DNA from 2 places in the Glaciecola sp. 2405UD65-10 genome. Region 2 is predicted to be linked to the other one. Evidence: predicted binding sites of a transcription regulator. Region 2 holds the regulator's gene; the other holds the start of a gene.
What was found. Region 2 encodes sigma-54, which starts transcription at its own class of promoters, with help from an activator protein. Its sites were predicted from a motif close to GTTGGCACGNNNNTNGNNT; they were not measured.

Region 1 (12,538 bases), on a different contig from region 2:
GTTGGCTTTGATGTAAATGCGCTTGAAGCTTTAATGGCTCAAGACAAAGAATGGTTTTCTGGCTCAGCCTCCCCTATTGTGACCAAAAAATGGTTCATTTCGAGTGTGTTAGCCGTATTTTTGTGTCTTTTTATTGGCATGATAACTTGGCAATACCCTGAAGATATTAGTCGTTTACTTGCAGGCGAAAAAATAGACAATATTGAAGCACCTGCTTTCGACTTACCAGAAGAAGATGTTGAAACGGCTATCTTACCTATTGATGATACATTCGACCAAGTTAGCACTGATGTTAATGAAGTAGTTGTGGTTGAACCGGTACCCGTTACTGAAGATATTTTGGTTAGGTCGTGGCAAAGCGAGAAGCAAACTGAAGCAAGCCAGACAGTCCCCATTGCTTCCACGGCTGAACAACAAGCAATAAATAGCCCACAAGAAGATGCGGGTGATTTCCAAGTTCCAGATATTATTAGCGTGGCGCAATTAGATGAGCGTTTAGGTTCAAGCGTTCAAGATCCTATAGAAACGCCAATTGAAAACGATACTGTTGCCAACATTGAAGACGATATTGAAGACGAACTTGTAAATGAACCCCAATTACCTAGCGAAACAGTTGCAACAACTATTGACTATCGTTTCGATGAAACTACACTATTAGCCTTGCCAAGCGATGCTATCGTTTTGCAATTGTCGGGAATTCAAAATCCGGTAGTGCTTGAAAACTACCTTAATAATAATAATCTGAAAGCAAATACATGGGTTTACGAAACCCAGCGCTATGGTGGGCCTTGGTATGTGGTGGTTTATAATCAGTCATTTGACTCTATTGATGCCGCACTTAACAGGTTATCTAGCTTGCCAGACGACATAAGAGACGCGCAGCCTTTTGCCAAAAGTATCAATCAAATCCAACAAGAAATTAAGCAACGCTAGCGCCGTTACCCCCACGCCGTATAAATCGCCATTAAAGTGGGCCGGTGGAAAACGCCGCTTAGTAAGCAACATTGCACAATGGCTTCCTAAAAAAAGTACGGGCCGGTTTATAGAACCCTTCGTTGGCGGTGGCTCTGTGTTTATTAATTTGCCCTACTCTAATTATCTACTTGTTGATAGTAACCCTGATCTCATTGGTTTGTTTAACGCGCTTAAGTCTAATAAAAACGAGTTTTTGGAACTCGCCGAACCTTTATTTACACCGGAATTTAATCAAGCAGAACAATATTACTCACTTCGCAAAGAATTCAATGACTGTGACAAGGGCCTTAGAAGATACGCGTTATTTATGTATTTGAATCGCCACGGATACAATGGTTTATGCCGATACAACTTAAAGGGTCAATATAACGTTCCTTTTGGTAAGTACAAACGCCCCTATTTTCCAGAGTTAGAAATAAATCGATGCCATCAACAGCTGCAAAATGCGCACTTACAAAGCGGTGATTTCTCGCTGGCATTTGAGCAAGCACAACCTGGCGACATAATTTATTGCGATCCCCCCTATTTCCCACTTGGCGAAACCGCTTCTTTTACTGCGTACTCAGGTGTGGCCTTCTCATTTGATGATCAGCAACGTCTTGCATTACTGGCTGAAGACGCCCAAATGAAGGGAGTTACAACGGTTATATCCAATCACCACCTTCCCGCTACGCTTTCACTGTACCAAAATGCGAATAAAATTGTTCCGCTTAAGGTATCACGAACAATTAGCTGTAAAGGCAGCGTTAGAAAACCAATTAAAGAACTTCTTGCGATCTACAAAGCGTAATTTACCACTAATAAAAATGTTCTAAGGGTCGATACACATACTAAGATTACGCAGTTGTTATTACATAATAAAGGTATAAACTAGTACCTACGCATGTAAAACGGTTAATTAGCTAAGTATAAGAGAACACTCATTAAATGGCTTACAACCCTGACTCAGAATTTAATTCTAAGATCAATTTGTTGCATTACGCGTCTATTTGCTACTTTGGCAAATACAGGGCGAGTTCGTGTATATGATTAATATAAACGGCTTGCTAGCGAAAATGTTAATAATGGTTATGTTAGTAGCTGTTATAGCTTTAGGCGCCTCTTATACCTTTGTTAATATACAGCAGAAACAAACATTCAAGTCTAATATAGACGACATCAAAACAAGCCATCAACAATCCGCAAGTGTTCTTTTTCAGCGCCATTTAGAAGAGCAAGTTTTATCTGCTGAAGAAATAGTAATGCTCAGCGGCATTACGAACATGCCATCAGCAAAACTTAAAAACTATTTCAGCGAAATTTGGCCACGCATACAACTTAGTTTTATGCTCTCTTCAATGTCATTTTCAAACGGTGAACAACGCTACGATTACGGCCGCTTTCCTGACACTGAAATGCAATTTATGCATGATGAAGCAACGGCAACGTTAACCCCGCAATCAGGCATTATCTGTCATATCATTTGCGAACTTACCTCAACCATTCCTGTTAGCATTCAAGATGAACGCTGGTCATTCTCTTTGTTATCAAACATAGGTCCATCCATCATATTTCTAAGTTACGTGGTGGGCAGTGATATAGGTATAGTGTCAAACTCCCAAGCGGTCTCAAGCCAAAACATGACACTGTCACGCTATGTGATTGAATTTATGACTGGGACTGAAAAAAACGTTTTACTAATGGAAACAGAACTTTCCGAAAAACAACTCGAAAAATTAGAAAATGGTGGTTTGCAAATCACCACCGCAGACCGAGATTATTATGTTTGGTTTGAGAAAATTAAAGGCATTGGTACTGATATTAATTTATTGATGATTCGTGATATTTCTAATCTTTTAGTGCATCAAAATAATCAAAAGCAACAAGTTATCGTAATATTTGCGACCCTGACCTTCGGCATATTGTTGTTTTTAACCTTGTTCACCATCATTCCTATTTCTAAAATAAATCAGCTCAAGCGTGCTATTAAACTAATAGGTGCAAAAGAGTACAACATTGCGCGCTATCGGCTTGGCAAACCTAGTAATTCATTATTTGCCGATGAACTCCATGAGCTTGAAGATGAGTTTAGGCACGCAATTGACGTACTTGAAACCTACGAGCAACAACTTAATACCTCGCAAAAACGTTTGATAAGACAAGCCACCGTTGATGGTATCACCGGGCTGTATACACGTAACGTGCTCGTAGAAGATTTAGATAGCATGAACAGTGAAAAGCACATTCATGAAGTGGCTATTTTCTTCTTAGATTTAGATGGCTTTAAACCAGTTAACGATAATCTAGGGCATGAGGCTGGCGACATTATGCTCAAAAAAATAGGGTATCGCTTAAAAGGGGTGGTTAATAAGAGCACCAAAGTGTATCGAATTGGAGGTGATGAGTTTGTTATTTGCTTAAGTAACTTTGCATCCGAGCAAGCTCTACTTAGCACAGCGAACTCACTTGTTGAGCTATTTGCTGCACCATTTCATATATACGATTCAACAATTTCTATTAGTGCCAGTATTGGTATTGCAACGCAGGCATCGGGTTCAATCAATTCTGACGAACTACTCAGATTTGCTGATATCGCAATGTATCAAGCAAAAGAAGATGGCAAAAATAGATATCGCTTCTTCGATGACTCTATGCGCGATAAAGCCCAGCAACGATTTACCATTAAAAACGATTTCCTTGCCGGCTTAGCTGACAACCAGTTATTTTTGGTATTTCAACCCATTGTTAATGCAAAAGACCGCCGAGTAATTAAACTTGAAGCCTTGTGTCGTTGGCACCATCCTGAGCTTGGTTTTATCCCCCCGCCAGTATTTATTGACGTGTTAGAAGAAAGCGAAAATATGAATACTTTGTTTGATTGGATTGTAGATGCCGTTCTTGAAGAGTTACTTTATTTAGACTCCATTGGCTTAGACGACATAGTTATCTCCGTCAATTTAAGCTCTTCACAATTAGTCAGTAATGATGCACTTCATGTGCTTGCAGGCAAAATTAAGAGCAAGCAAATAGATGCTGCGCGAATTGAGCTAGAAATCACCGAAACCTCACTTATAACCAACTTTTCACAAGCAAAAATTTGGGTAGAAGAAGCCGCAGATTTAGGTTTTAAAGTTGCCATTGATGATTTTGGGGCAGGTTATTCATCTTTATCATATTTAACGGCGTTTCCTTACAATACCGTTAAGCTTGACCGTTCGTTACTTAATAATATTGATAAAGACGCTCGCCAGCAACGTGTGGTTGGCTCACTAACACAAATGCTGCACGGTTTATCTGTACCCATTGTTGCAGAAGGGGCTGAAACTGAAGCACAATTTGAAATGTTAGAAAGGCTAGGTTGTGACTACATACAAGGTTACTTAATTTCTAAGCCCATTCCACATATTGCCTTAGTAGATTTTTTGCAGGAAACGCGTTTACAGGCCGACGAAACACAGTAAGCTCCGTGCAGCTATAATGCATCGCTCATTAGTTTGCACTCACGAGTACTTTCACAAGCATCCATATGGCAAGAACTAACACCACCACCATGATGAAGCCCACTACTACGAAGGGTATTACGGAATTCATATTGGCATCTTTAACATACTGCTCTTGCGTTTGTACGCCAAAGAAGCTCGCCATTACACTTTTAAGAATGCCAAACCACTTACTCATAAATTGCCTTGTATTGTAACTGTGTTGCTTGTGAGGACAACTGCAGGCTAATTATCGCGAGATAAAAGCTCTAGCAAATCTAAATAATGAAAATCAACTGACTCTGAACGTTTAAACAGCCACGTTAACCAGGTCACTTGTTGGTTGTTGCGGTTGCATATAATCATTGGTTGGTCAGTGTCACTTTGCCTAAGGCGCGATTGATGTGTATCTACTATGACTTGATCTTGTAATGCCTGGCTGTTGATACAGGGAGTATTCGCTTGGGTGAAAACAGCACTAATAATGAATACCGTAATGCTGCTAAAAAGTGCGGCAGTAATAAACATCCCTGCAGGAAATTGCTTTCTTGCTGAGCTTTCTGATAATTTTTGCTTATCGTTCATACGCACCATCCTAGTTAGTATATTTAGTGTACACCAAAAATCTCAAATAGCAAAAAGCCAACATAATAATGTTGGCTTTTAATTTCTTGTTTTTGTAATTAGTGCTTAGAAGCTTGTGCCCCAGCTTGCTACAAATTTAAGGTCGCCGTCAGCGAAGCCTTCGTCTTGTGCTTTGCTAATTGAAAAAGTGAAATCACCTTTAGAAATGTCAGCTTGGATGTGCGCGTAGTCGTAATCTGCACCATCATCACCGTCTGAATCAAAAGTGTATAAGCCAGCGCTTAACCCTAGTTCGAATTCATTGCCTAAATCAATGCCGCCGTAGCTTACACTGTAGTATATGTCGCCAGACTCAAAGCCAGCGCCGTCAGGAACTTCACTGTTAACGGTAACTGCTACGCCAAAACCGAAGTTGCCGAAAGCACCATTAAAGTAAACTTCACCGAAGTTAGCATCATCTAATTCAGTATATGCATAATAGATATAACCAACATCGTATGCAAAACCGTCAGTTTCGCCACCGAAACCTAGGTAAAAATCTGTTTCTGTACCGTTAAAGCCTGAGTCAGAGTCGCCTAAAGAGCCTACCCAAGTACCGGCATAAAAGCCGCTTTCGTCTGCGTAGTCTAGGCCACCAGATACAGATGCTGCATCAGCACTTTGGCTTACGCCACGCCAAATGTAGTTAGTGGTAGCACCAATGTTTGCACTAACTTCAGCAAGTGCTACTTGGCTAACGAATAAGCTTGATGATAGAGCTGCTGCTACCAACGATAATTTTGCTAATTTTTTCATGTGTGTTCTCCATACTATAAATTGTTTGTGGATTTTGAATTAAAAATGTTTGTCGTTGATTATTATTATTCTTATTTTCTATTCATCTCACTTACGAGTTAAAGCTCCCTTCAACCCTGCTCGTGGCTTAAGCCCCGTTAGCACCTAGGTAATAGCAAATGCGATGCCAAAAACACTAAAAAAAATCGGAAGCCTCTTCAATTCATTAAAATACAAACACTTAACAAGAAAATCATTAGGCAAGATTGCTATAATTTTGTAAATTTGAAGTGTTAATTGTTGTAAATTTACATATTTTTGCACCTAAATGGCGCATACTCACCAATGTGGCGCATAGGTTTTTAAAAGCCACCATCACATTTTATTTAAAAAGCTTTTTATACTCACTATTAAAATACGGTAGACTTGAGCTTTTAAACATTCAGGCAATTTACGCATGGCACATCATCCCCTTATAGCACCCTCTATATTATCAGCGGATTTCGCGCGTTTGGGCGAAGAAGTTGAGAACGTTTTAGCGGCGGGTGCCGACGTGGTACATTTTGATGTAATGGATAATCATTATGTTCCAAACCTCACTTTTGGCCCCACTATTTGTAAGGCGCTTCGCAACTATGGCATAACGGCAGATATAGATGTTCACTTAATGGTATCCCCCGTTGACTCTATGATTGAGGCCTTTGCTGAAGCAGGTGCAACTATGATTAGCTTTCATCCAGAAGCCAGCCTGCATGTTGACCGAAGTATTAGTTTAATAAAAAGCTTAGGGTGCAAAGCCGGTTTGGTGCTTAATCCAGCCACATCGCTTAGCGTACTTGACTACGTACTTGAAAAGCTTGACTACGTATTATTAATGTCTGTGAATCCAGGATACGGCGGGCAAAGCTTTATTCCCAGCACCGTTGAAAAAACCGCACACTTAAAAGCAATAATTGATGAACTGGGTTTAGATACAAGAATAGAAGTAGATGGCGGTATTAATAAAGATACAATTGGTGCAGTGCATGCTGCCGGTGCAGATATGTTTGTAGCGGGTAGTGCAATATTTAACACCAATAACTACAAGCAAGCCATTGACGATTTAAAGCTACAATTAAAATAGGAAAGTTTTGTGAGTGACATGAATACAAATAATATCAGGCCCACCGTTTTAAGTGGTTGCCAGCCATCAGGACAGCTTACATTAGGTAATTATCTTGGCGCACTGCGTCAATGGGTGCAGATGCAAGATACCCATGATTGCTTATATATGATTGTGGATTTGCACGCTATTACCTTACGCCAAGATCCCGAAAAATTAAAGCAAGCTTGTTTAGATGGTTTAGCTTTATATTTAGCCTGTGGGATTGACCCACAAAAAAGCACCATTTTTATGCAATCGCACGTGCCTGAACACGCACAATTGGCTTGGGTCTTAAATTGCTATACGCAAATGGGTGAGCTTAATCGCATGACTCAGTTTAAAGACAAGTCACAAAAGAATCAGTCAAATGTAAATGTGGGCTTGTATGCTTATCCGGTGCTTCAAGCTGCAGATATTTTGTTATACCAAGCGAATGAAGTTCCTGTGGGCGAAGATCAAAAGCAACATTTAGAATTAACTCGAGATATTGCCACACGCTTTAACAATATATACGGCGATATATTTACTTTACCTGACCCATGCATTCCCAAAGATGGCGCCAGAGTAATGAGCTTGCAAGAACCCACTAAGAAAATGTCTAAGTCTGATGCAAACACAAATAACTTTGTAGGTTTGCTTGAAGATACAAAAAAATTAACAAAAAAAATTAAGCGCGCTGTAACCGACAGTGACGAACAAGCCAATATTTACTTCGACCAAGCCGAAAAACCAGGGGTGTCAAATCTACTTTCTTTATTAAGTGCTACCTCGGGGCAGTCAATTGATGCATTAGTCCCTCAGTACGAAGATAAGATGTATGGCCATTTAAAAGGTGATGTGGCAGAAGCCGTAGTCAATTTACTTACCCCTATTCAGCAAGAGTATGCACGGATCCGCGAAGATCAAGCGTTTCTTAATGAGGTAATGCACCAAGGAAGTGCTAAAGCAAGAGAAAAAGCGTCCGATACATTAGCTAAGGTTTACAATGCACTAGGTTTTATATCCGGTTCTTCTTACTAGGTTATTGATGTGGTCTTAATTATTGATAATTACGATTCGTTTACTTACAACTTAGCAAGATACTTTGAAGAACTAGGACAACAAGTGAAAGTGGTAAAAAATGACCAAATTTCACTCGCCGAATTAGCTAATGGTAATGTTACGCATTTAGTTATATCACCTGGGCCCTGTACGCCAAATGAAGCGGGAATTAGCCTGCAAGCGATTACGCATTTAGCAGGCAAATTACCTATTTTAGGTGTGTGTTTAGGGCATCAAGCTATTGCGCAAGCATTTGGTGCAAAAATCGAAGTAGCAAAATTTATTAAGCATGGAAAAACATCTTTAGTAAATGTGGCAATTAAGAATAGCGTTCTATTTGCCGATTGTGAGCCAGAGTTTCAAGCTACACGTTATCATTCTTTATTGGTAGATAGCGCAAGCTTAAATTGCGATTTTGTTGTGTCAGCCTATAGCGAAACGCAAGGCACACACGAAGTAATGGCTATTGAAAATCATAAATTACGACTGTATGGACTGCAATATCATCCTGAATCGTTATTGACTAGCAACGGCCATAAGGTATTAGACAATTTTTTAACGAAAGGATAGTTGCTTGACTGCTCGCTTAAAACAAAGTGTTAGCCAATTGGCTGGTATATACAACAATCGATTCGACAAACTTTTGCTTTCAGTAGACGAAGCGATAATTGATGCAGGCAGAAAAACAGAAGCCCAGCGTTTGCTTGAGGATTCTGAGCAGCATGAAGCGCGGCGAATGCTATTGTCTGTTGAAGAGCTTGCAAATAAAAAGCGAGAACTTCAAGCCACCGCCGAAAATGCATTTTTGTTTCAAGTAGAAGCCGACTTTCATCAAGAGTTGGTAGCTGACCTAGAAATAGAGTTTCGCAATACCGCTGAAATAATGAAAACGGTGCTTAAATTTGATAGTAGCTTAGGTAAACTGCTGGATGTACTTTATACCGAGGCTTGTTCTATAAGCCGCTTAGTGCAGTGCCTTGAAACCTTGCCATGGTTGGAAACTGCCATAACTAAGTTTTCCCTACAACCCAAATATCGACGCGTAGATTCAGCCGGCTCTCCCATAGTGTTGAAAACCACACGTAGCGTTTTAAGTTTTATAGGAATAGAAAGCTTACGCACCTTGATTCCAGTTTTGGTCGCAAAGCATATTAACCCCTTAAAATCAGAGTTCACGCCTGATTTAGTTAAAAATATGTGGCTCTACACATTGGGCTCAGGGAACATTGCAAGGGCGTTAGCTGAAGCTAGAGGCGTTCGGCCCCACTTTGGCTTTAACTTAGGCCTAATGTCGAATATAGGACGTTCTGCCGTAGTCAATATGTACTTGCGTGAATTTGACAAACAACTACGCGCACAAATTATTAAAGCACGTAAAGACAATAATCCAAACCAAGCCAAAGCACTTGGCATGCTTTCACCATCGCACAAATATATACTCATGCTTTGGAAGCGCCACGCCAACAAAATAACGTCAAATGTTTTCAAAGAACTAGATTGCAGATGGCTTACTATTGCAACAGGGTTTGAGGACTTCTCTAAAATTAGAGAAACCAGTATTTCAGCTATTGAAGATCAGAATTTGCATCCTTTTGCTAGCTTACTGTTCAGTGCGCAAGGGTTTATTCAATATAAAATGTTGCATGGCCATAATCTTATGGGTAAAAAAGAGGCGATGGTATACTTGCGTAATTACGGTATTACGTCGCAAGATGTGCAAACAATTTCTAAAATTAACCTAACAGGTATTGAGCTAAATATTGCAGGCACGATTGAAGAAGCCCCTGAAAAAAACGAATAATTAACGGTTTCTGCAATTATTTTTAGCTTTTTCTTTGCATACTTATGCGTATAAATTATAAAAACGCACTAGGACTTTAAATCATAAAAGCCGTTTTCTTGATCTAAGGAGTTCGACCACTAGCCGCAAAGACCCGCCCCATTGCGTTGAAGCCTATATCGCTAGCTTGGCTTATTTACGAAAGATATTTATTCACTTTTTTAACAAATCATGTCACAACCCAATGAAAATGCGGCATTCGGCACATTTATAGTAGCGACTTATGGGGATTTTTCTGTCATACTCTTGCTTCATTTTATCAATAATAGTTTCAATTAGTGGTTAATACTTAAGCGAAAACGCCCCAGTAGCCAGCCAAAAATTGCCAACTGCACTATAAAATTTCAGTGAGGTTTCAATATGCAAGTCACTCGTAACACGTTTAATGATGTCATGGTTCCAAATTACAACCCAGCAGCTATGGTGCCTGTGCGCGGCGAGGGCTCACGAGTATGGGACCAAGAAAACAACGAGTATATTGATTTTGCCGGTGGTATTGCGGTGAACGTGCTAGGCCACTGTCATCCAGCATTAACCAAAGCGCTTAGCGAACAAGGCAATAAACTTTGGCATTTAAGTAATGTATTTACTAATGAGCCGGCCCTGCGCCTAGCAAGTAAACTAACCAATAGCACTTTTGCTGAAAAAGTATATTTTGCAAACTCGGGTGCCGAAGCAAATGAAGCGGCACTTAAACTAGCCAGAAGATTCAGCCTTGAGCACTTTGGTGAAAACAAAGACCAAATTATTGCTTTTAAACAAGGCTTCCACGGCCGCACGTTCTTTACCGTAACTGTGGGCGGACAACCCGCTTACTCTGATGGTTTTGGCCCAAAACCCGGCAGCATTATTCATAGCGAATACGGCAATTTAGACATGCTGCGCGAATTGATGTCTGAAAACACGTGCGCGGTAATGATGGAGCCGATGCAGGGCGAAGGTGGCATTATTGTTCCCGACCCAGCCTTTGTGAAAGGCGTTCGCGATTTATGTGACCAACACAGTGCACTGCTTATTTTTGACGAAGTGCAATCAGGCATGGGGCGTACAGGTAAACTTTTCGAGTATATGAACCTTAATGTTACTCCTGACATCCTAACAAGTGCTAAATCCTTAGGCGGCGGTTTCCCTATTGGCGCAATGCTTACCACTGACAAAATTGCAGCCAGTTTAAAAGCAGGCACCCACGGCAGTACTTATGGCGGTAATCCTTTAGCTTGTGCGGTTGCCGAAGCCGTGTTTGATGTGGTCAGTGATGAGGCTCTACAAGCAGCCGTATTAAAGAAAGAAGCGCTATACCGTGAGCATTTAGCTCGCATTAACGAAAAATACGATGTGTTTACCGAAATACGCGGCAAAGGCTTGTTGCTCGGTTGCGCATTGAATGAAAAATACCAAGGGCGTGCTCGTGACTTCATGGTAGCGGCTAACGAAGAAAACATGATGTGCTTAATTGCCGGTACTAACGTAGTGCGTTTTGCGCCATCTTTAGTTATTCCTGATGAAGATATTGTTGAAGGCCTGGCTCGCTTTGAGAAAGGTATTGCTAAGTTGGTTGCTGCAACAGATTCAGAATAATAGTGAACTAAACTATGTTAATCATTAGGCCTATCACAGATTCAGATTATCCTTCACTATTTCAAATAGCGAAGGATTCAGGCATTGGATTTACTTCCTTGCCTGTTAACGAAGCTTTGCTTCGTAAAAAGATTGATGCCGCGAAAAATGCCTTTTCTTCAAACCCAAGTCAAGCGGGTCAAGAAAGCTATTTTTTTGTGATGGAAGATACTGAAACGGGCAAAGTTGTTGGTACCTCTGGTATTGAAGCTACAGTAGGTACTCAAGACGCCTTCTACCATTACCATTTGGGCACCGTTGTACATGCCTCGCGAGAGCTAAATGTGCATAACTCGGTTGAAATCCTGACGTTTTGTAATGACTACACTGGCGTGAGCGAAATTTGCTCCTTGTTTTTACAAGAAGAGGCGCGCAATGGACTAGCTGGGCGCTTGCTATCTAAATTCCGCTTCCTATTTATGGCACAGCACCCTCACCGATTCTCTGACAGAGTGATTGCTGAAATGCGTGGTATATCTGACGAAAATGGTCGCTCAGCGTTTTGGGAATGGTTAGAGGCCCATTTTTTCTCTGTAGATTTTCCCACAGCTGATTACTTAACAGGTATAGGTAGTAAAGTGTTTATTGCTGAGCTTATGCCTAAGTATCCAATTTACGTCAATTTGCTTTCAAAAGAAGCACAAGCTTCAATAGGTAAGGTGCATGAAAAAACACGCCCTGCCTTACGTTTGCTAGAACAAGAAGGTTTCAAGTGCCGAGGATATGTAGATATTTTTGACGCGGGCCCTACGGTTGAAGCAGATATTGACCAAATAGCGACTATCCGCCAAAGCCATGAAGCCAATGTGCAAATATCGCCTATGTTAGATACCGATAGCTTAGATGACTATTTCGTTATAAATGCGAAAGTACATGATTTTAGAGCCTGCGTGGCTCAATTGCGCCTTATTGATGACAATACTGTGTTAGTCAATCAGGAAGTAGCCGATGCACTAATGTTGCAAAATGGCGATACCGTGCGCTTCAGTCATAGCCGATTAAAACAGTGCTAGCACTGTAAACAAGAGGACAACAATACATGTCACACGCAACACACTATATTAATGGTCAATGGATAGCTGGAAACGGCCATGCAATGAACTC
Region 2 (12,538 bases):
CTACCACCGGCACTAAGTCAGTATTATGTAAATAAATACGCTCAACACGGCCTACATTCACGCCCCCTACTTTTACAGAAGAACGCGCTTTTAAACCGCCAATGTTGTCAAAGCGTGCGGTGAGCGTGTAGGTTTCGCCGCTACCGCTCATACCTTGATTGGCAACTCGCAAGGCTAAAAGTAAGGTTGCAGCAATTGCTAACGCTACAAATAAACCAACTAAAATTTCTGTTTTTCTTGATGTCATGATGATCCTAACTTATGCCAAACATTAACGCTGTTAATACGAAATCTAAACCCAAAATAGCAAGGGATGAATACACCACGGTTTGAGTGGTTGCTAAACTAATACCTTCAGAGGTAGGGATACACGAATACCCCTTAAACAATGCAATCCATACCACGACTAAAGCGAACACTACTGATTTAATAATGCCATTTAGAATGTCTTTGTCCCATTCCACAGTAGCTTGCATAATAGACCAATAACTTCCCGAATCTACGCCAAGCCAATCAACGCCCACTAAGTGCCCGCCTAATATACCAATAGCAGAAAAGATAAGTGCGAGCATAGGCATACTGATTACACCAGCCCAAAAGCGCGGTGATACTACGCGGCGCAGTGGGTCTATAGCCATCATTTCTAAACTGCTCAATTGCTCGGTGGCCTTCATTAAGCCAATTTCAGCCGTTAATGCGGAACCTGCGCGACCGGCAAATAACAAGGCCGTAACAACAGGGCCTAACTCGCGCAATATAGACAACGCAACCATGGGGCCTAAGCTACCCTCAGCGCCATAACTTACTAGTATAGTATAGCCTTGTAGAGCCATAACCATGCCAATAAACAAACCTGACACTAAAATAATAAGTAACGACTGCACGCCTACCACATACATTTGTAAAATAGTTAAACGTATATTTTTAAACGTTGGAAAAGCGAATAATGCGCCAAATAACATTAACGACGCTTGCCCAATTGACGACATCGTATTGATGGTAGTTCGGCCAAGCCCAGCAAAATAATTGATTATCATATTCATGATGATTCCCCTAATAGCTGGCTAGCAATTGATTTAGCAGGAAAATGAAATGGCACTGGGCCATCAGCGTTGCCCTGCAAAAATTGCTGTACTAAGGGAGAATCAGAATTTTTGATTTGCTCAGGAGTGCCTTCACCAATAATAGATTTATTCGCTAAAATATATGCGTAATCAGCAATTTCGAGCACTTCTGTTACGTCATGAGTTACCACAATAGACGTTAAATCCAAGGCTTTGTTTAAGGCTTTAATAAGCGTAACAAGTACGCCCATAGATATTGGGTCTTGGCCTGCAAATGGTTCGTCATACATAATTAAATCAGGGTCAAGGGCGATTGCCCTTGCAAGAGCAGCTCTTCTCGCCATTCCGCCTGACAACTCACTTGGCATAAGCTGCGCTGCACCACGAAGGCCAACTGCTTCAAGTTTCAAGGTAACAATGGTTTCTATAACGCTTTCACTTAGTTGAGTATGTTCACGTAGGGGGAATGCCACGTTGTCAAATACCGACATATTGGTAAATAAGGCACCGCTTTGGAATAACATGCTCATTTTGCGGCGCATTTCATATAAGCGGGTGCGTGATACTTCATGAACATTTTCGCCTTGAAACAACACTTCGCCTGAACTAGGCCTTAATTGCCCGCCAATGATTTTTAGCAAGGTAGTTTTACCAATCCCGCTTGGCCCCATAATGGCAGTGATGCCACCTTTTTTGACCGATAAAGAGATGTCTTTGTATATTTCACGATCGCCACGAGAAAACAGCATATCATTTATGCTGACTACGAGATCGGAAGTGGTGTGGTTTTCAGACATTAACAGTTGGCCATGTTGAGGAATGATATTTCTAATTTTTTGTTGTACCTGATTGAGACGCAACTAAAAGTCACAAAGTTCATATTATTTAACTTCATCCTTGCCTCCATCCGTACTATTAACGTAATGAATACGCTCGCTCACGGCTTTTGATCATAGTGCTCAATAAAGCAACGAACTAGCATTATGGCTTACGTAATTACCATATAAACGCAAATTAGTAGACCTCTATCTTTACAAAGAAATTTCAGCTTGAATCTAATGCGCTCACTTTTTTGCTTAACAGCTTGTTTTATAAACACTTGTGCTCATATTCTGTTAAGCCTTTCAATATTGGTACATTGTAGCGTTTTTCAAGCTTTCGCGCCCTAAAAAATCGTAACAAAACGTACATTTTAATTATATATCTTATTTATTTTTGATTTTATGTGATTTCGTTAGCTGAAATCGCTACAATTTGAGACAATAAAGTTGTTGTCAATTGCAAGAAGAATCATTAGTGATTATAAATTTAGTAATTTTCTTAGTGGGTTTAGTGGTACTTAGTTGGAGCGCTGACCGTTTCGTTTATGGTGCATCGGCCTTAGCAAAAAATATAGGCGTTGCGCCTATGATGATTGGTTTAACAATTGTGGCAATGGGCTCATCTGCGCCTGAAATTGTTGTGGCTGCGACTGCCTCACTCTCTGGTAGCTCCGATACCGCTGTCGGCAATGCCTTAGGTTCTAACATTACTAACATTGCTTTGGTGTTAGGTATTACTGCAATGATAAAACCCTTATTGGTATCATCTACTACGCTGCGCCGCGAGTTGCCAGTGATGCTGCTTATTACCCTTATTGCCGTGTATTTTTTGTCTGATAGCGAACTAACAAGAATCGAAGGGATTATTCTTATTTCCCTATTTGTTTTTGTTATTGCGGGTATGGCGGTGTTGTCATTTAAAGTAGAAAAGAATGACCCACTAGTTGCCGAAACTGAAACGGAAGTCCCGAGTAACGTACCGACCACTAATGCAGTATTTTGGGTCATTGTTGGCTTAATATTACTGCCATTAAGCGCCCACTTCCTAGTTGATTCAGCCGTTTACATTGCTCGCTACTACGGCATTAGTGACTTAGTCATTGGCTTAACTATTATTGCCATTGGTACCAGTTTGCCCGAGCTTGCCGCGAGTGTGGCAGGCGTATTAAAAGGTGAAGACGACTTAGCGCTAGGTAATATTATTGGTTCAAACATATTTAATTTACTGGCCGTATTAGCGATGCCAGGCTTAATTCATCCTTCAGTGATAGATGGTGCTGCCGCAAACAGAGACTCATTGGTTATGTTAGGCTTGTCAGTGTTGTTATTTGTTTTTTGTTTTAACTTTCGCGGCACACGGCAAATTAACAGAACCGAAGCGGGTATCTTTATACTCATATTTTTAGGCTATCAATACGTGTTGTTTTCATAATTTATGACTTATTTAAGCTCTGCTAAACAAACTTTTTCGATTCAAACCGATGCGCTTCAATCGCTAGCCAACAATTTAGACAGTAGCTTTACCGAAGCCTGTGATTTGCTATTGCAATGCAAAGGCAAGGTTGTGGTATGTGGCATGGGTAAATCGGGCCACATAGGCAACAAAATTGCAGCTACGCTCGCAAGCACTGGCACTCCCTCATTTTTTATGCACCCGGGTGAAGCGAATCATGGTGATTTTGGCATGTTAAGCCCAAATGACGTTTTGATTGGTATTTCTAATTCAGGCGAAACCGCCGAACTAGTAGGTTTACTCCCGTCAATAAAAAGAATTGGTGTACCCATTGTGGCTATTACCAACAATGCGAAAAGTAGTTTAGCGCAAGCCTCAGCGGTTAGTTTGTTGCTTGGCGTAACCAAAGAAGCGTGTTCTTTAGGCTTGGCTCCCACAACCAGCACTACTGCTACCCTAGTACTAGGAGATGCTATAGCCGTTGCGCTTTTAGAAGCGAAAGGATTTACCGCAGAAGATTTTGCGTTTTCTCATCCGGGCGGTGCTTTAGGTAAGCGTTTGTTACTTACCGTAAATGACATAATGGCTAGTGGCGATGACATTCCTCTTGTATCGCAAAATGATTCATTAAAACAAGCCTTACTTGAAATTTCATCAAAGGGTTTAGGTATTACCGGCATAACAAATGAGCAAAATACCTTAGTAGGGATATTTAGTGACGGTGATTTGCGCAGAACCCTTAACTCACCGATTGATATTCAAACCACGTCAATACAAAGTGTAATGACCAAAGGCGGCGTTCATATTAACGCTAACGCGTTAGCAATAGACGCCCTTAACTTAATGCAAAGTAAGCGTATTAGTGCCCTGTTTGTAGTTAACGAAGAAAACCAAGCGGTCGGCGCACTTAATATGTACATGCTGTTAAAAGCAGGAGTGGTATAACATGGCTCAACCCATTATTGATGAAAACATACCTAGTGCTAACCAAGAAGGCGCCGCTCATAGTGTAGCGACTTTATACCAAGCAGTTCCTTCTAAAATTTTTGATGCATGCAAGCAAATTAAATTAGTGGTGTTTGATGTAGATGGCGTATTCAGTGACGGCAGTATTTACCTAGGTAACAATGGCGAAGAATATAAAGCCTTCAATACTAAAGATGGTTATGGGGTGAAAGCACTCAAAAGCTGTGGCATTGATGTGGCTGTTATAACTGGGCGCGATTCAGCTATTGTGAAAAACAGAATGAGCGCCTTAGGCGTTAAACATTTAGTGCAAGGACGTGAAGACAAACACACGGCGTTAACTGACTTACTAAATCAACTTAAGCTTGAAACTAGCCAAGTGGCGAGCATGGGTGATGATATGCCTGATGTAGGTATGTATAGGTTGTCGGCTATTAAAGTAGCGGTAAATGATGCGCACCCATATGTAAAACAACAAGCTAACTTTATAACGACCCTTGGTGGTGGCAAAGGTGCGGTTCGCGAGTTTTGCGATTTGCTTTTGCAAGCACACGGTAAATTAAATATGCAACATGGTGCCAGCGTATGAATAGAACCGGCTGGAGTGTGTTATTCATATTTGCAGCCGTGGTAGCTTTGTACGTGTCTATTTTGTTTCAAGATCCCAAAGAACAAAGCAGCGAAAAAGGCGACCGTGAACTTATTCCAAATTATAGTGCCCTAAACTTAAACAGTAAGTTATACGATAAAAACGGCAAATTAAGTCACCAAGTAGCGGCTGATAAAATGGAGCATTACGAAGAACTTGGCTTTGCAATTTTTGAAAACCCTGTATACACGCTATTTTTAGATGATGGACAACCGTGGCAAATTACGGCTCAAGAAGGCACCTTGCATAACAACAATAGAATACAACTTGAGAAAAACGTAAAAATTGTTAATTTGCGCAGTGAAGAGTATGTTAAAGCCATTGCTACCGAATTTATTGAAATTGATTTAGAGAGTAAGACCCTGTTTTCTGACCAAGTGGTAGAAATTAAAGGGCAAGATTATTTAGTTACCAGTGTGGGTTTATTTGGTGATTTAGTTACCCAACAATACGAGTTAAAAGAACATGTTAAAACGCAAGTTAACCCCCAGTTTTAAGCACCTAGGGCTACTTTTTATATCAGCAGCCTGTGCGCTGACTTTTCACGCACATGCCCTACCCGCTATGGCGGCACAAACTGCAGAAGATAGCAGTGCTACATCAACCATTGCACAAGATTTTGATTTGCCGGTTACGCTTACGTCAAATCACCAAGCAATTGATGGCAAGAAAAAAACGTCTATTTTTACTGAAAATGTGGTTATTCGCCAAGGCAGTCTAGAATTACTTGCTGACCGCGTTGAACTTGATGCTACCAATGGCAAGCGCCAAGAAGTCATTATAGCAAGCGGCAGCCCCGCCAGTTACAAGCAGCGCTTAGAAGACGGTACTATAGTAGAAGCACGAGCTAACAAAATTGTATATACCGTAGCGTCTAGAACGCTTTCGCTTCGCGGCCAAGCCGTTATTGTGCAAAACGATGTGAAAGTAGATGGTGATTCTATTTTGTTTGATATGGCGAAAGAGCAAATCTTAGCTGAATCTGATGAAAACAGCAGTGGCCCCGTTACTACAGTAATAAGCCCTGGTGCATTTTCGCAAGAAAAGTCTGATTCAGAACAACAATAAACAACGCTATTGAAGGATTGTATTTGTGACCAGTACGCTGTGCGCCAGAAACTTAGCTAAATCGTATAAATCTCGCCAAGTTGTGCGCGATGTAAGCATTGAAGTATCAACAGGACAAATTGTTGGTCTGTTAGGCCCCAATGGTGCAGGTAAAACCACTACTTTTTATATGATAGTGGGTTTAGTACCACTAGATAAAGGCGATATTTTTATTGATCAAATGAACTTAAGCCACCTTCCTATGCACGAGCGTGCAAGAAATGGCATTGGTTATTTACCTCAAGAAGCCTCTATTTTCAGAAAACTCACTGTGTATGAAAATTTAATGGCCATATTGCAAACTCGCAAAGATATTTCAAAAGACCAGCGCGAAGTCATAGCTGATGAACTGCTTGATGATTTTAATATTAATCATATTCGTAACAGCCTTGGCATGAGTTTATCAGGTGGCGAAAGACGCCGCGTTGAAATTGCGCGGGCATTATCAGCTGATCCCAAGTTTATTTTGCTTGATGAACCCTTTGCAGGGGTTGATCCAATATCAGTAAATGACATTAAAAAAATAATTTACCAATTAAAAGAACGTGGCATTGGGGTTTTGATTACTGACCATAATGTAAAGGAAACCCTTGATGTATGTGAGCTTGCGTACATTGTGAGCCATGGAGAATTGATAGCTAGCGGCACGTCTGAAGAAGTTCTTGCTAATCAAACGGTAAGAGATGTTTATCTTGGCGAACAATTTGCATTATAAACCTCTTTTTTTTTCCTAATTAGGGAGTATGATAAGCATTAATGATAGGAATCGCTAGGTAAGGTAGATGTTTTACATACTTGAGATAGGCGCAGTAGAAGGATAGTAATGAAACCCTCGTTACAACTGAAGTTCAGTCAACAATTGACTATGACCCCCCAATTGCAACAAGCTATTAAGCTGCTGCAACTGTCAACACTTGATCTGCAACAAGAAATTCAAGAAGCCATTGAATCCAATCCCCTTTTGGAGACGGTAGAATTAGACTATAGCAATGAAAACGCTGACCGAGGCGAAACGCTCGATTCCCGAACTGACAAAGAACAAGCTTCAGCGAATATAGAAGGCGTAAACGAAGCGAATGCATCTTTAAGTAGTGGCGAAAAAGATGTTCCTGATCCTATGGATGCACATGAAGCACTTGAAAACCGCGATTTACCCAATGATTTACCGCTTGATAGTTCATGGGAAGATTACCTAGGTTCTACATCAGCCCCCACTAAAATGACCGGCTCAAGCCCTGACGACGACTACATATTCCAAGGCGAAACTACCGAAAACATTCAAGACCATTTGCTATGGCAAGCTGAAATGACGCATTTTAGCGATAATGACATGTCAATAGCGATTGCCATAATTGATTCAATTGACGAATCAGGCTATTTAACCAGTTCGTGTGAAAACATATTAGATAGCTTAGATAACGAAGACATTGATTTAGACGAAGTAGAATGCGTACTTAAACGTATTCAACGTTTTGACCCTATTGGTGCAGGCGCACGTTCAGTACAAGAATGCTTATTGGTGCAATTGCAACAATTTGATAACGATACACCATGGCTTGAGCAAGCCCGCTCACTGATTGAAGAACACGCTGACTTATTAAGCAGCAAAGACTACCGTACACTTATGCGTAAAACGCGTTTAAAGGAAGATCAACTGCGTGAAGTCATGCGCTTATTGAAAACCTTGAATCCTCGCCCGGGTAGCGCAGTTTCATCAAGAGAGCCTGAATATGTTATCCCCGATGTTAATGTTTACAAAAATAAAGGCGTGTGGACAGTTGAATTAAACAACGAAGCCCTACCCGCCCTTACCGTAAATGAAACCTACGCGAAACTATCGAAAACCAGTAATTCGAACGATTCGCAATATATAAAGTCTCATTTACAAGAAGCAAAATGGTTTATTAAAAGTTTGGAAAGCAGAAATGAAACCCTTTTGAAGGTGTCGCATTGTATTGTTGCTAAACAACGTGAATTTTTTGAGCAAGGTCCTGAAAAAATGCAGCCCATGGTATTAAACGATGTGGCTGAAATGGTAGACATGCACGAATCAACTATTTCACGTGTTACAACACAAAAGTACATGCACACCCCAAGAGGCATATTTGAGCTTAAGTATTTCTTTTCGTCACACGTATCTACAGAGTCTGGCGAAAATTGTTCTTCTACTGCTATTCGTGCGTTCATCAAAAAATTAGTTGCTGATGAACCATCGAACAAGCCGTTAAGTGATAGCAAGATTGCGCAATTGCTTGCCGATCAGGGCATTAATGTGGCCCGGCGAACAATTGCAAAATACCGGGAATCGTTAAACATTCCCCCTTCTAATCAACGAAAAAGCCTTGTCTAAAAGGCAAAGAGGACCATCAATATGCAAATTAACCTTACCGGTCATCACGTCGAAATCACCGACTCATTGCGCACTTATGTTGACACTAAGTTTGAAAAACTCGAACGACATTTCGACCATATCAATAATGTGCATGTAATACTTAACGTTGAAAAACTTAACCAAAAAGCGGAAGCCACTGTACACATGAGTGGTGGTGAAGTATTTGCTAACTCAGAACACACCGATATGTATGCGGCTATTGATGGCTTAATTGATAAGCTAGATCGCCAAGTTATTAAACACAAAGAAAAACTTAAGCGTCACTAAGCTAACTAACTATGATCATAAATGACATAATTTCACTTGACCGAACTCAATGTTCGGTTGAGTGCCATAGCAAAAAACGAATTTTTGAAAAAATTTCTGAAATTGCTGTATTGCAGTCACCTGAGCTTGACCAAGTAGAAGTGCTTTCAAGTCTATTAGGTCGAGAAAAAATGGGCAGTACTGGTATTGGAAATGGCATTGCTATTCCACATGGCCGAATAAAAGGTCTGAGTCATATGATTGCAGTAATACTCACAACCAATTCTCCAATAGATTTTGACGCAATTGATAGTCAAGCCGTTGATATATTCTTTGCGATTTTAGTGCCCGAAGAACAAACTAGCCAGCACCTTGAGGCTTTATCAGGCATAGCAAAAAAATTAAGCAATAAAGACATTGTAAAAGCAATAAGAAAAGCTGAAAACAAAAACGAAATAGTGGCTGCCCTAGCTTAAGAGTGAAATTGATTCACTACCTGCAAAAAGCACTCTATACTGAAAACACGTAATTTCTCACTCTGCAACACCTTTTATTTAACGCGAGTTTTACACTATGAAATTATTGATCATTAGCGGGCGTTCAGGTTCAGGTAAATCAATTGCACTTCGCGCACTTGAAGATTTAGGCTATTACTGCGTAGATAACATTCCTGTTTCACTGCTGCCCACACTTACCAATACGGTAGTCGAACAACACGAACTTGTTGCCGTAAGTATAGATGTGCGTAACATGCCCGATTCGGAAAATGAAATCACCGAATTGCTAGAATATTTGCCCGAGTTTTGGGACATTACCATTATATTTATTGATGCTAGCGATGATGTATTAATAAAGCGTTATAGCGAAACTCGCCGCTTACATCCCCTTTTCAAACTTAACAATTCACTAGTTGACGCCATTGCAGCTGAACGTGACATTTTAGTGCCAGTGGCCGAAAAAGCCGACCTCCATATAAATACCGATAATTTGTCAGTACATGATTTAGCAGAAACTATTCGTGAACGAGTGCTAGGCAAGAAGAGTTCTGATTTGGTGATTGTGTTCGAATCATTTGGCTTTAAATATGGCTTACCTAAAGACGCCGACTACGTATTTGATGTAAGGTTTTTACCCAATCCTCATTGGGACCCAGATTTACGCCCTTATACGGGTTTAGATAGCCCAGTTGAATTGTTTTTGTCAGGCCAACCTTTAGTGATGAAGCTTATTTGGCAAATCCAAAATTTCATTACCACCTGGCTGCCACATTTGGAAAGGAATAACAGAAGTTATGTAACGGTAGCTATTGGTTGCACGGGCGGCCAGCATCGCTCGGTGTTTGTTTCTCAAGCCTTAAGTGAAGCATTCAAAAAAAGCCACGGTGATGTTCAAGTTAAACATCGAGAGCTTAAGCGAATCAAGAAAGCCCAAGCTGAAAAAGAGGCTATAGAAGAGGCCGCTATTGAAAAAGTTAAGCAGGCTCAAAACAATGAATAAACCGGAGCGTGCAAATGGAATTAGTTAAAACCCTAACCATTATTAATAAATTGGGCTTACACGCGCGCGCCGCAACTAAATTAGTAGAATTGGCGAATCAATACGAAAGTGAAATACTTATAGAGCAAGATGAGCAGTCAGCGCCAGCAAATAGCGTGCTTGCTTTGCTTATGTTAGGAAGCGGAATGGGCAAAGAAGTTACCGTAAAGTGCAAAGGAGATGATGCCCAAGCGGCAATGGACGACATAGAAAACCTAATTGCGAATAAGTTTGATGAAGGCGAATAAGCCTCTGAATTTACAACAATTCATACATTTAATACTAAGATAATGCTATACTTTTGCTAACTCGCTAGCAGAAACACTTGGATACGAGCATGTCGGAAACCATTGAAAACAAGACAACACAAGACAGACTAGCGTCAATTAGTAAATCACTAAACGCCGGCGCATTCGTGCGTGTACGCAAGCTATTGCATGACATCCCCCCCGGTGATACCGCCCTTTTACTTGAATCATCTCCCGCCAAAACGCGTACTGACTTATGGAAAATGCTTGATGCAGATTTTCATGGTGATGTGTTAGAAGAGCTCAGTGAAGATGTAAGAAACGGTATAATAAGCAACATGGTTCCAGCAAGCGTAGTAGACGCGCTTGAAGACATGGATACTGATGATTTAGCCGAAACCTTAAGTACGCTGCCCGAAAACGTTTTAAATAAAATTTTAAAATCGATGGACGCCCAAGACCGCTTACGAGCAGAAAAAGCGTTGTCATACGGGGAAGAAACCGCTGGCTTTATTATGAATACCGACACCATCACTCTGCGAGATGATGTATCGGTTGACGTAGTAATACGCTATTTGCGCTTAAAGCTAGAATTACCAGAAAACACTGACACCCTTTATGTGGTAAACAAACAAGATGCCTTAATAGGCACCGTTTCACTATCAAAACTACTAACCTCCAAACCCGATGTTACCGTTGCGGAAATAATGAATGATGAGCCTGAGGCCATTTTAGTTGATACCCAAGAACGCGAAGTGGCAAGTATGTTTGAACGCTACGACTGGTTATCAGCACCGGTTATAAGCGAAGACGGGACCCTAGTGGGGCGAATTACCATTGATGACGTGGTCGATATTATTCGTGAAGACGCTGAACACTCAATGATGAGCATGGCCGGTTTGGATGATGAAGAAGATACTTTCGCCCCCGTTGGGCAATCAACTAAACGCCGTTCAGTATGGTTAGGTGTAAATTTAATCACCGCCTTATTAGCCGCCGCTGTAAGTGACATGTTTGAAGCAACGTTAAGCCAATTGGCGGTGCTTGCTATTTTAAATACCATTGTACCGAGTATGGGAGGCGTTGCGGGAAACCAAACACTAACCTTGGTTATTCGTGGTATGGCTCTGGGCCATGTTGCTACCACTAATGCCCTATGGTTAGTCAGAAAAGAATTATTTATTGGCTTTTTAAACGGGCTTATTTGGGCGTTTTTAATTGCCTCAGTAATAGCAATTTGGAAACAAGATTACGTGCTTGGCGGCGTAATTGCGTTCGCCATGATGATAAATATGATTGCCGCAGGTTTAGCGGGTGCAACCTTGCCTATTATTATGAAGAAGCTGAAGATTGACCCAGCGCTAGCCGGTAGTGTGATATTAACCACTATTACCGACGTGGTGGGTATATTTGCATTTTTAGGAACAGCAACGCTGTTCCTAATTTAACATTGCTTAGTCTTCTATTTGTTGGCGCTTGAGCCAGTCATGCAAATGGCTTACGTCTTGTTCAATCGCCATTTCGAGTTGCTCTAGCCAATCGTGAACGTTTTCCCACCACGCTGGGTGATCACCCTGTTGCATCATATTAGCGGTGCTTTGTACTCTTGTTAAACCTACGCTGCCTGCAGCCCCTTTAATTTTGTGCGCTTGTGAGCAAACATCGTCTTTATCATCTGCCGCTAACGATACTTTAAGCGCTTCCATGTACTCAGGGATTTTCTCTTCAAAGACTCTTAAGCTTGCTTCAACCATGCCCTCACCAATAGTTTCTATCAACATAGACAGCAAGTCCATATCGAGCACTTTTTGCGTAGTCTCTTCTATGACAATTGCAGAAGTCTGCTTTTTGGGCTTTTCTTCTTCCACTAGGTTGTCATTCGCAAAAAGCTCGTTGAATACTTGAATGATGCGGCTTTTTTTAACCGGTTTAGCAATAACATCGTCCATGCCGTTTTGTAAGTATTCTTCACGCTTTTTAATTACATTGGCGGTAAGCGCCACTATAGGTGTTCCTAGCACTAAATCTTGCTCTAGCAAAGTTCGTGCTACATCAA

Region 1: a site for sigma-54 is predicted at 5,966-5,984, ahead of ACOI22_RS12965 (TorF family putative porin). Genes of this name have one in related genera too.

Annotation. Positions count from the first base shown of each region.
Region 1 covers NZ_JBMEUF010000002.1:184,031-196,568, forward strand. The annotation lists gene ACOI22_RS12940 (SPOR domain-containing protein) at 1-933, shown strand, start outside; gene ACOI22_RS12945 (Dam family site-specific DNA-(adenine-N6)-methyltransferase) at 887-1,765, shown strand; gene ACOI22_RS12950 (putative bifunctional diguanylate cyclase/phosphodiesterase) at 2,001-4,415, shown strand; gene ACOI22_RS12955 (DUF2970 domain-containing protein) at 4,444-4,632, opposite strand; gene ACOI22_RS12960 (hypothetical protein) at 4,680-5,018, opposite strand; gene ACOI22_RS12965 (TorF family putative porin) at 5,124-5,813, opposite strand; gene rpe (ribulose-phosphate 3-epimerase) at 6,250-6,915, shown strand; gene trpS (tryptophan--tRNA ligase) at 6,934-7,956, shown strand; gene ACOI22_RS12980 (anthranilate synthase component II) at 7,966-8,547, shown strand; gene ACOI22_RS12985 (HDOD domain-containing protein) at 8,552-9,778, shown strand; gene ACOI22_RS12990 (aspartate aminotransferase family protein) at 10,178-11,395, shown strand; gene astA (arginine N-succinyltransferase) at 11,410-12,447, shown strand; gene astD (succinylglutamate-semialdehyde dehydrogenase) at 12,474-12,538, shown strand, end outside.
Region 2 covers NZ_JBMEUF010000003.1:41,601-54,138, reverse strand. The annotation lists gene mlaD (outer membrane lipid asymmetry maintenance protein MlaD) at 1-247, opposite strand, end outside; gene mlaE (lipid asymmetry maintenance ABC transporter permease subunit MlaE) at 255-1,037, opposite strand; gene ACOI22_RS15470 (ATP-binding cassette domain-containing protein) at 1,040-1,861, opposite strand; gene ACOI22_RS15465 (calcium/sodium antiporter) at 2,361-3,317, shown strand; gene ACOI22_RS15460 (KpsF/GutQ family sugar-phosphate isomerase) at 3,321-4,283, shown strand; gene kdsC (3-deoxy-manno-octulosonate-8-phosphatase KdsC) at 4,285-4,893, shown strand; gene lptC (LPS export ABC transporter periplasmic protein LptC) at 4,890-5,450, shown strand; gene lptA (lipopolysaccharide transport periplasmic protein LptA) at 5,419-6,021, shown strand; gene lptB (LPS export ABC transporter ATP-binding protein) at 6,047-6,775, shown strand; gene ACOI22_RS15435 (RNA polymerase factor sigma-54) at 6,884-8,410, shown strand; gene hpf (ribosome hibernation promoting factor) at 8,432-8,719, shown strand; gene ptsN (PTS IIA-like nitrogen regulatory protein PtsN) at 8,731-9,174, shown strand; gene rapZ (RNase adapter RapZ) at 9,272-10,195, shown strand; gene ACOI22_RS15415 (HPr family phosphocarrier protein) at 10,210-10,482, shown strand; gene mgtE (magnesium transporter) at 10,572-11,930, shown strand; gene arcB (aerobic respiration two-component sensor histidine kinase ArcB) at 11,937-12,538, opposite strand, start outside.